One region of the Priestia sp. TRN 1309 genome, then DNA from elsewhere that is predicted to be linked to it. Evidence: riboswitches for the same ligand, from Rfam matches in the RefSeq annotation. Region 1 holds a riboswitch; each other region holds the start of a gene.
What was found. Region 1 has a riboswitch for S-adenosylmethionine ahead of ACRPLQ_RS21070 (methionine ABC transporter ATP-binding protein). Riboswitches for the same ligand answer to the same signal wherever they lie in the genome.
Positions count from the first base shown of each region.

Region 2: it holds a riboswitch for S-adenosylmethionine, as region 1 does, so the genes downstream of both, metE (5-methyltetrahydropteroyltriglutamate--homocysteine S-methyltransferase) here and ACRPLQ_RS21070 (methionine ABC transporter ATP-binding protein) in region 1, are expected to answer to the same signal.
Region 3: it holds a riboswitch for S-adenosylmethionine, as region 1 does, so the genes downstream of both, ACRPLQ_RS13340 (hypothetical protein) here and ACRPLQ_RS21070 (methionine ABC transporter ATP-binding protein) in region 1, are expected to answer to the same signal.

Region 1 is NZ_JBOZGM010000005.1:308,647-311,854, forward strand. Features, by position in the region: gene gcvH (glycine cleavage system protein GcvH) at 1-108, shown strand, start outside; gene ACRPLQ_RS21055 (YusG family protein) at 188-433, shown strand; gene ACRPLQ_RS21060 (toprim domain-containing protein) at 615-965, shown strand; gene ACRPLQ_RS21065 (thioredoxin family protein) at 980-1,279, shown strand; SAM riboswitch class I at 1,460-1,567, shown strand; gene ACRPLQ_RS21070 (methionine ABC transporter ATP-binding protein) at 1,699-2,724, shown strand; gene ACRPLQ_RS21075 (methionine ABC transporter permease) at 2,717-3,208, shown strand, end outside.
Region 2 is NZ_JBOZGM010000001.1:949,160-952,367, forward strand. Features, by position in the region: gene ACRPLQ_RS05010 (metallophosphoesterase family protein) at 1-140, shown strand, start outside; gene ACRPLQ_RS05015 (hypothetical protein) at 298-468, shown strand; gene ACRPLQ_RS05020 (hypothetical protein) at 727-978, shown strand; SAM riboswitch class I at 1,059-1,169, shown strand; cobalamin riboswitch at 1,249-1,437, shown strand; gene metE (5-methyltetrahydropteroyltriglutamate--homocysteine S-methyltransferase) at 1,588-3,208, shown strand, end outside.
Region 3 is NZ_JBOZGM010000003.1:205,170-208,377, forward strand. Features, by position in the region: gene ACRPLQ_RS13335 (M20/M25/M40 family metallo-hydrolase) at 1-838, opposite strand, end outside; gene ACRPLQ_RS13340 (hypothetical protein) at 1,305-1,547, opposite strand; SAM riboswitch class I at 1,615-1,716, opposite strand; gene ACRPLQ_RS13345 (amidohydrolase) at 1,780-2,934, opposite strand; gene ACRPLQ_RS13350 (GNAT family N-acetyltransferase) at 2,982-3,208, opposite strand, start outside.

The DNA.
Region 1 (3,208 bases):
TCTCCATACGAAGAAGCATGGATGATTACAATCAAACCATCTGATGCTTCTCAAGTAGACAAGCTGATGACAGCAGAGCAATACGAAGAAATGACAAACGAAGGATAATATTCCTCCATAAATTGTCTTTATGAAAAGTTTTTGACTGGACACTCTATTAGTAAACAAGCTAAAGGAGTGTCTTTTTATGTTTGAAAAACAAAAAATGGACGTTACAGATCGCGTTACAGCTAAATTTCATGACGGCGGTATGAAATTATACGTTGATAAGCAGCCAATTGGTGAAGTTAGCTACGGAACAAGCGGCAATGAATACCGCTTTGAAGAAGGATATTCGCAAGAAAATAATAAGTTCTATCAATACGCGGACGTACAAAAACAAGGTGAAACGCAAAAATATACAGACTGCGATGAAGAAGCAGGATGGTGCTAAACAGTGGCAACTGCCGCTGTTTTTCTTGTTTTATAGAGATAATATGGCCTAAACTGCCTTTTAAAAGAGTTCTTTCTTGCAAATTTCTTTTAAAAAACAGGTGAACTGTGATACATTAACGAATATTGTATAGCATAAAGAAATGATGTTACTATACAACTGACGATTATGGGTGATGAAAATGGGGCTAATTGAAATTGAAAAAGTAATTATTGTCGAAGGAAAGTCAGATAAAAAGCGTATTCAAGATATCATTCGAGAACCAATTGAAATTATTTGTACAAACGGTACGATTAGTTTATCAAAGCTGGATGAAATTATTGACTGTACTTTTAACAAAGAGGTATACATACTCGTTGACTCTGATGATTCAGGGAATAAGCTGAGAAAACAATTTAAACGAGAGCTTCCGGAAGCAGAGCATCTATATATTGATAAAATGTACCGAGAAGTTGCTGCCGCCCCTAGACATCACATAGCAACAGTATTGCTGAGTGCCAATATCGATGTTAATGCAGAATTTTTAACATAAAAGGAATGAGCAACATGCAAGAATGGAGCGAAAAACAGCTGGATGATCAGTTAAAAGAAGGAGAAAGAGCCTTTATCTTTTTCCATACGCCTTTTTGCGGGACATGTCAGCTGGCAAAAAAAATGTTAACCGTGGCAGAAGCGATGCTGCCGGATGTAACCATCGGAATGAGCAATTTAAATTATATGCCTTCAAAAGCAGAATTATTTTCTATTGAAAGCGTACCTTGTTTGATTGAAGTGGAAAATGGTGAAATGGTAAAAAAACTCTACGCGTTTCATTCCATCGAGCACGTACTCGAGGAGCTTCGATAATCAAACGTTTGTTTAAAATGAAGAAGTTGAAAGAGAGCGAACCGTTGGGGCTGTTGAAATCTTGGGATATTATCCCAAGAACAAAATCTGTTGACAGCCTATCTGACACATGCTAAAATCACACTCATGAATGTTCATAAATGAATGAATATTTCCTAAAAACAAAATAATTGTTGCGAACTCTTATCAAGAGAGGTGGAGGGACTGAGCCCTGTGAAACCCGGCAACCGTCAGACTAACTGAAATGGTGCCAATTCCTGCAAAGCTATGCGCTTTGAAAGATGAGAGAAAGGATTAAATATCGAGCCTTTCTGTCATGCGCAGAGAGGCTTTTTTAATGGGGAAAATTGTTTTACGGCTTTTTCATCCTATAGGGCAACCTAACATAATTAAGTTTTTATTAAAGAAGGTGAAGAAATATGATTACATTAACAGACGTTACAAAAATTTATCAGGCCAAAAGCGGTCAAGTAACAGCTGTTGATAATGTGAATCTAACCGTTAACCAAGGAGAAATTTACGGAATTATTGGTTATAGCGGAGCGGGGAAAAGTTCTTTGATTCGCTTGCTAAACGGATTAGAAACACCAACAACAGGAACGGTCGAAGTAGCAGGTAATGATATTGGAAAAATTAAAGGCGGAAAACTCAGAAAAGCTAGACAAGAAATTAGTATGGTATTTCAGCACTTTAATATCTTGTGGTCGCGTACGGTACGAGAAAATATTGCCTTTCCGTTAGAAATAGCAGGGATTTCAAAAGAAAAAAGAATGAAACGAGTAGACGAACTTATCAAGCTAGTCGGGCTTGAAGGGCGTGAAGATGCTTATCCATCACAGCTTAGTGGCGGACAAAAGCAGCGTGTTGGGATTGCTCGAGCGCTAGCGAACAATCCAAAAGTATTGCTTTGTGATGAAGCAACATCAGCGCTTGATCCTCAAACGACAGATTCTATTTTAGATCTGTTAGTAGATATTAATGAGAAGCTAGGGTTAACCATTGTATTGATTACTCATGAAATGCACGTCATTCGTAAAATTTGTCATCGAGTAGCCGTTATGGAAAATGGGGCAGTAGTAGAAGAAGGACAAGTGCTAGAAGTATTCAGAAAACCTAAGCAGCCGATTACAAAACGATTCGTTCAACAGATTTCTGAACCAGAGGAAACGTTTGAAACGATTGAACAAGTAAAAGAGCTGTATCCAAGCGGGCAAATTATTCAGCTGACGTTTGTTGGCGGAAAAGCAGAGCAACCGCTCATTACAACGATTTTAAAACAGTTTGATGTAACGATTAATATTTTGCAAGGAAAGATTTCTCATACACAAACAGGTTCATACGGGACGTTGTTCGTTCATTTAGACGGAGAATTAACAGAAGTTGAAAAAGTCATTGCATACATTCATGAGCAGCAGGTAGAAGTGGAGGTAATGACAAATGCTTGAGAAACTATTTCCAAACGTTATTTTAGATGATTTTATTCAAGCGACAAATGAAACACTATATATGACGGCTATTTCAGTTGTAGCCACATTTGTTCTAGGTATTTTATTGGGCTTGCTTTTATTTTTAACGTCCAAAGGACAGCTTTGGCAAAACAAACCTTTATATGCCATTGTGTCGGCGGTTGTAAATATCTTTCGTTCCATTCCATTCATTATTTTAATTGTTTTACTGATTCCATTTACCAAAGCATTGGTAGGAAGTATTTTAGGCGCTAATGCAGCGTTACCGGCTTTAATTGTTGGAGCAGCACCATTTTATGCGCGTCTTGTAGAAATTGGTCTGCGTGAAATTGATAAAGGTGTTATTGAAGCTGCTAAATCAATGGGAGCCACAACAAGCACTATTATCTTTAAAGTGCTGTTACCTGAATCGCTGCCAGCTTTGATTTCCGGTTTGACAGTAACAACCATTGCGTTAGTCGGC
Region 2 (3,208 bases), on a different contig from region 1:
GCGCGGGTGCACCCCTTGATTTTGAACCGCCTTTAATTTTAAATAATTATAATTTTACGGAGTTTTTTGTTAGCCGGTACGACATTTTAGGACCTCTTCTTTGGAAGGATTTTGGACGACCTCGAAGAAGTTGTTTGTAAAAACAAGAAAGTAGAAAGCTAGGTTCAAAAAAAAGAGGCTGGGAAAAAAGGGTTTTAGGCGAAATGAAAAATGAACCACTAATCAAGCATCTTGATTAGTGGTTCATTTTTTTATTAGGGTAAACGTAGATTTCATGTGTATAGGTCTTTCTAGCAGGTGATTGGAGCACAAGACGAAGACTCCTGCGGGAAAAGCGGAACACGTGAGACCCCACAGGAGCTTATGCGACGAGGAGGCTCAGTGACCGCCCGCGGAAAGCGAAGTCTTGTACGGAAATCAACTGCGGTGTCACAAGCGATTCAGCTCATGTATCCCATTTGCCTTTAGATTGGATTCACTTGGTTATGTCTCAACCTCTTTTGGAAAACCGTACGAAACCTTGTAGCAGAAGGCCCAGTCAAGCGTTATAATAGATAGTGAATGATGATATATTCTCTATATTTGTCATATATTTGTATTACATATGTAATTGAAGAAAAATATTCACTTGATATACTGTTTAATGACTTAACTTTATCTTAACATTCACAGTGAAATGCGTGTTTATAGAGGCTTAAAACATACACAGCAAATGGAGGAGCTATCATGGCAAACGAAAAGATGCAAGAAGGACTCAATCGTTTTATTAAGGAAGATTTAAATGACCTTTTAGGTAGACTGTTCCCCCTAATGGACCGAGAATGTGCGGAAGAAAAGAGAATGCTTATCGAAACGGCGGTAGAGTACATCTATTCTTCAGGGTATCATCAAGGAGCAAAAGACTTGATCGAAACACATCGAAAAGATGATTACAAATTATTAAGGCAAAAATTAGCGTCAACGCCTCCTGAAAACTAATTTTTTTGAAATTTCTTTTGACAACATAAATGTAAGGTGTTAAGATGACTCTACATTCAAAATATTATAAACAATTAAAACTCTTATTGAGAGAGGCGGAGGGACTGGCCCTGTGAAGCCCGGCAACCATTTAACAATCTTGTTAAAAAGGTGCTACATCCTGCAAAGCGTACAGCTTTGAAAAATAAGAGAGGATTTCATAGATACTATGCCTCTCTATTCATGATAGAGAGGCTTTTTATTTTATGTGAATATGTTTTGAATGAACAATTTCATAGAAATGCATCAGGTGCTGTGTAACGAATGTACGCAGCTTAAAAGGGAAGACCGGTGAAAAGCCGGCGCGGTCCCGCCACTGTAATGGGGAGCAACTTATTAACCACTGTTTCATGTTGAAATGGGAAGGGATAGGAAGCGATGAACCTAAGTCAGGAGACCTGCCTGTTGTATGCACTTAAGCTCTACGGGATATAGAGAGGAGTGAGGAATACGTGTTGAGAAAAACAGGCTATCTCAACTTTAGTTAAGTATGCGTATCATCTCTCTTTTCATTTCGAAAAGGGAGATTTTTTAGTTTAGCGATAAAAAAATATATAGGGAGTGGAAAAAATGAGCAGTGTAAAAAGTTCAAATGTAGGTTATCCAAGAATTGGTGAAAAACGAGAATGGAAAAAAGCGCTTGAGCAGTTTTGGGCAGGAAAGCTAGAGAAAGATATCTTTCTTCAGGAAATTGAAGCTCTTCGTCTTGGGCATCTGAAAAAACAGCGTGACGCAGGAATTGAATTAATTCCAGTCGGCGATTTTAGCTTATACGATCACGTGTTAGATACAGCCGCTATGTTTGGTTTGGTGCCAAAGCGCTTTGAATATAGCGGAGGCCCGGTATCCCTTGAAACGTATTTTGACATCGCCCGAGGAACAAAAGGTGCGGTAGCCTCTACGATGACAAAATGGTTTAACACAAATTATCACTACATTGTACCCGAGCTTGAGGAATGTACGCCAGCACTTGTAGAAAATCGCCCGCTTCAATTTTACAAAGAAGCAAAACAAAAGCTGAATATCAAAGGCAAACCCGTTATTTTAGGTCCAGTAACATTTGTGAAGCTGTCAAAAGGATATAAAAAAAGTGAGTTTAAAAAAGTAGTTGAACAATTTGTTCCTCTTTATGCAACAATCTTAGCGGAGCTGCAGGCAGAAGGCGTGGAGTGGGTACAAATAGATGAGCCGGTTTTAGCTACAACGCTATCAAAAGAAGACCTGGCACTGTATAAAGAAGTCTATGAAGCTTTGAAAAAAGCGGCACCGAATGTAAAAGTCATTTTGCAGACGTATTTTGACAGCGTAGATTACTATAAAGAAGTAGTTGCTCTTCCTGTTCACGGAATTGGATTGGATTTTGTACATGACCGAGGCGAAAATCTCACGGCGCTTAATAAATATGGGTTTCCAACTGATAAAGTGCTGGCAGCAGGAGTGATTGACGGACGAAACATTTGGCGTGAAAACTTGGACGAACAGCTTTTAACAATCAGTGAAATTGAAGAAGCCGTATCAAAAGACCGTTTGATTCTGCAGCCTTCATCAAGTTTATTACATGTTCCTGTCACGGTGAAAAGCGAAAAAACCATTGAGCCAATTCTAAAAAACGCGCTGTCTTTTGCAGATGAAAAGCTAAAGGAAATCACGCTTTTAACAAAAGCGGTGCAGCAAGGAAAAGAAGCAATAGAAAAAGAAATAAGTGAAAGTAAACAGGCGATTCAAGCATTAAATGGATCATCTTTTCGAAACCATCAAGACGTGCAAAAAGAGCTGAAGCAGCTGCACAGCTATAAAGCACAGCGCCAAGCGTCGTTTGACGTACGTCAACGCGTTCAGCAAGAAGCGTTTCAACTGCCGCTTCTTCCAACGACAACAATTGGAAGCTTTCCGCAAACAAAAGAAGTGCGAAAAGAGCGTCTGAAGTGGCGTAAAGGAGAGTTAAGCGATGAAGCATATGAAGCGTACATTAACGCTGAAATCAAAAAATGGATTGAAATTCAAGAAGACATCGGCTTAGATGTCCTTGTGCACGGAGAGTTTGAGCGCACGGACATGGTTGAATACTTCGGTGAAAAATTAGGAGGTTTTCAGTTTACGAAGTTTGGCTGGGTGCAATCATACGGTTCTCGCTGCGTGAAGCCGCCGCTTATTTACGGAGATGTCTCGTACGAGCAGGCGATGACGATCA
Region 3 (3,208 bases), on a different contig from region 1:
GCACAGTAGGAGGTGGACTCGTTTCATCTCTTACTTTTTCGCAAAAATCAACGTTTAGTTCTATTTCTTTTGTTAAATAAGAAGCTAGTAAATTAGCATTCAAACCAGCTAGCGGTTCCCCTACATGAGTTTCTTTTCCATAACACAAAAAGCTTGGCATGATCTTGCCAATCGATCCTGAGTACACATAGTTCGTTTGATCACCAGGATAGCGGCTGAACACTGGTTCTGCATTTAGCATGAGAGAAAAATCCAGCTGATGTTTGCACGCAAGTTCTAAAAGAACAGGCACTGCTTTTCTCATTCCGAGCGAATTTACTTCTTCATCCGGTACCGACAGAAGCAGGATGTTTCCGTCAAACTCTCCGTTGCATGCTCGTTCAATCATACTGATATGCAGAGCAATACCTGCTTTCATGTCCATCGTTCCTCGGCCAAAAAGCCAGTCTCCTTTTATCATATCTTTTTGTACGTGCGCCGGAACTTGTTCCATATCATTATAAAAAGTACTCGTTAACGTATCAGCGTGAAAAGCATCCTTTTTCCACTGTCCATAATCTTGTACATCCACTACGTCGTAATGACTGACTAATACAACTGTTTTATTCGTATTTTTCCCTTCAACAAAAGCTGTGACAATCGATCGCCCGTCTCCTGTTGAATGAAGCTCAACTTGCTCGTTTTTTTGAAAGTAAGGCAGCTTCAATAAATACGACGCTATCGATTCAGCCATTTCCACTTCTGCCATCGTTCCTGTCACGCTAGGTATAGAAACCAATTCGCTTACAAGCTTCTTTAACTGTTCTTTTGTTTGATACAAAGATGTTTTGTTCGACATACCCTTCATCTCTTTCCTTTTTCTAAATTTTCCATCAAACAAAACGATTCGTCAATCCCTTTGACAGAGACCCTTTCATTCTATCCCTATGTATCATAGTATGCGCTTCCTTGACGCACATGATAAAAAAAGAGTGCGCGGCTAGGGCTAGCACCGCACACTCTTTTTTTTACTTTTCGTCATCTTCTAAAAAGTCTAGGATACGATCAATAAGCTGTTCGCTTCCTGCATCGTTTCCATGTTCAAGAGACATTTCCATTTCAATGCTCCTTTCATAAAATATTCTTGTTTTATAACATACCACAATTCATTTCGAATGTAACCTTTAATTTGTGTAAAAATTTCGACAATTTATGATTAATTTTGAAACCTAGTGAGTAATGATTATACCCACCAGATTCTTCAATTGTCAAAAAACATGCTTTCTATTTAAAAACACTTTAAAAATAGAGGCGCGAGCAGACTTCTATAAAAGACAGCCTACTCGCTCAAGCTTGGAACAGCATGATGAATAAATTTCTAGTTCATTTGCTTTTTGTACATCTTTAATATCTATGCCTACAGCATATGTACGAACATGGTTTTCGACCACAATTTCATAAAATGTTTCTAATTCACGATAAGCTACTTGATAATGCTTTCCTAATAATTTTACGGCTTCCTTTAATGCTTTCTCTCCTGTATGTGCTGCAACTGCTGTATGACTCATAAAACCCTCTCCTTTTAGAAAAATAAAAAAACTCATTTTGCTTTGATGCAAAATGAGTTTTTCACCCGTTTTATCACCCAAAGCACATGCTTTGCTGGTAGGAGCACCTTACATTCGTAGGTTGCTGTGGAGTCAAAGAGCCAGATCTCTCGTCCACTCGTGATAACTTTTTTAATTTAAAATTTATTTTATCAAACAATTCCATCCGCGTAAATAGAAAAATAAAAATATTTTAATTTTTTTGGTAATGGAATGAATTCAAAAAGTCAAAGCTTAGATTAGCAAAATAAGAAGCTGCTACAAGTAATGCCTCTTCATTTAATGAAAAAGAAGGATGGTGCCATTCATATTCTCCAGCCGTACCCATCCATACAAAAAATCCTGGTACACGCTGCTGATATACGGCAAAATCTTCTCCTCCAGGCGATTGTTCAGCTTCTACGACTTGATAACTAAGATTCTCTGCAGCGTTAATAACCAATTTTTCCAGCGTATCATCATTGTTTACTACAGGAAGATACGGATACCATTTAACGTCTACTGAAGCCCCGAAAGCTGCTCCAATCCCTTCAGCAGATCGTTTCATAAGAGCCGGTATTTTTTCTCTCGCTTCTTCTTGAAAGGTACGCACCGTTCCTTCAAGCGTTACTTTGTCAGGAATGACGTTCCACGAGCTCCCTCCGTGGATTTGAGTTATGCTGACAACAACATTTTGAAATGGGCTGAGATTACGGCTGACAATGGTTTGTAAACTAGTAACAATTTGACCAGCAACAGCAATCGGATCTACTGTTTTTTCTGGAATACCTGCGTGACCGCCTACTCCTTTGACGTCAATTTCAAAACGATCAACGCTTGCCATTAAAGGTCCCGATTTGACACCAATGGTTCCTACAGGAAGATTCGGTTTGTTATGCATCCCAAATATCGCTTCTACTCCTTCGAGCACACCTTTTTCAACGAGCATTTTTGCCCCAGAAGCCGTTTCTTCGGCCGGTTGAAAGATAAATCGAACCGTACCGCAAAGCTCCTGCTGACGCTCTTTGAGAAGAATGGCTGCTCCGATTATAGAAGCCGTATGAAAATCATGGCCGCATGCGTGCATAACACCGTTCACTTCAGAAGCAAATGGCAGATTGGTTTTTTCTTCAATTGGCAGCGCATCAATATCAGCTCGAATAGCGATAGTAGGTCCCGGCTTTCCTCCCACAATTTCCGCTACTGCTCCCACGTCTAAATGGAATGCATCCGCTATAGAAATATCGTAGTGCTTTAACCACTTTTTAATACGTTTAGTTGTTTCATATTCTTTCATTGAAAGCTCTGGAAACCGGTGCAGCTCACGGCGTATGTCTATTAGCGTATTTAGTAGTAATTGATCTGTCATATTTATCACTCTTTCACATTTCTTAATTTAGACCACTTCTCTATCTTTTACGACAAAGAGTGTACCTCATTGAATTTTTTATAAAGAAATACGGTCGTATAGCTTTCTGCAAGGTGCTTTTCTTTAGCTTGAACATATCCTTTTCGTTCATACATCTCAACTAACCAAGGATGTTCTTTTGCTGTTCCTAAAGACACACCTGGCGATTTAAACGTATTTTTTATTACCTCTTCCTCTACTAGATGAAGCAGCTTAGATCCAACGCCTTTCCTGG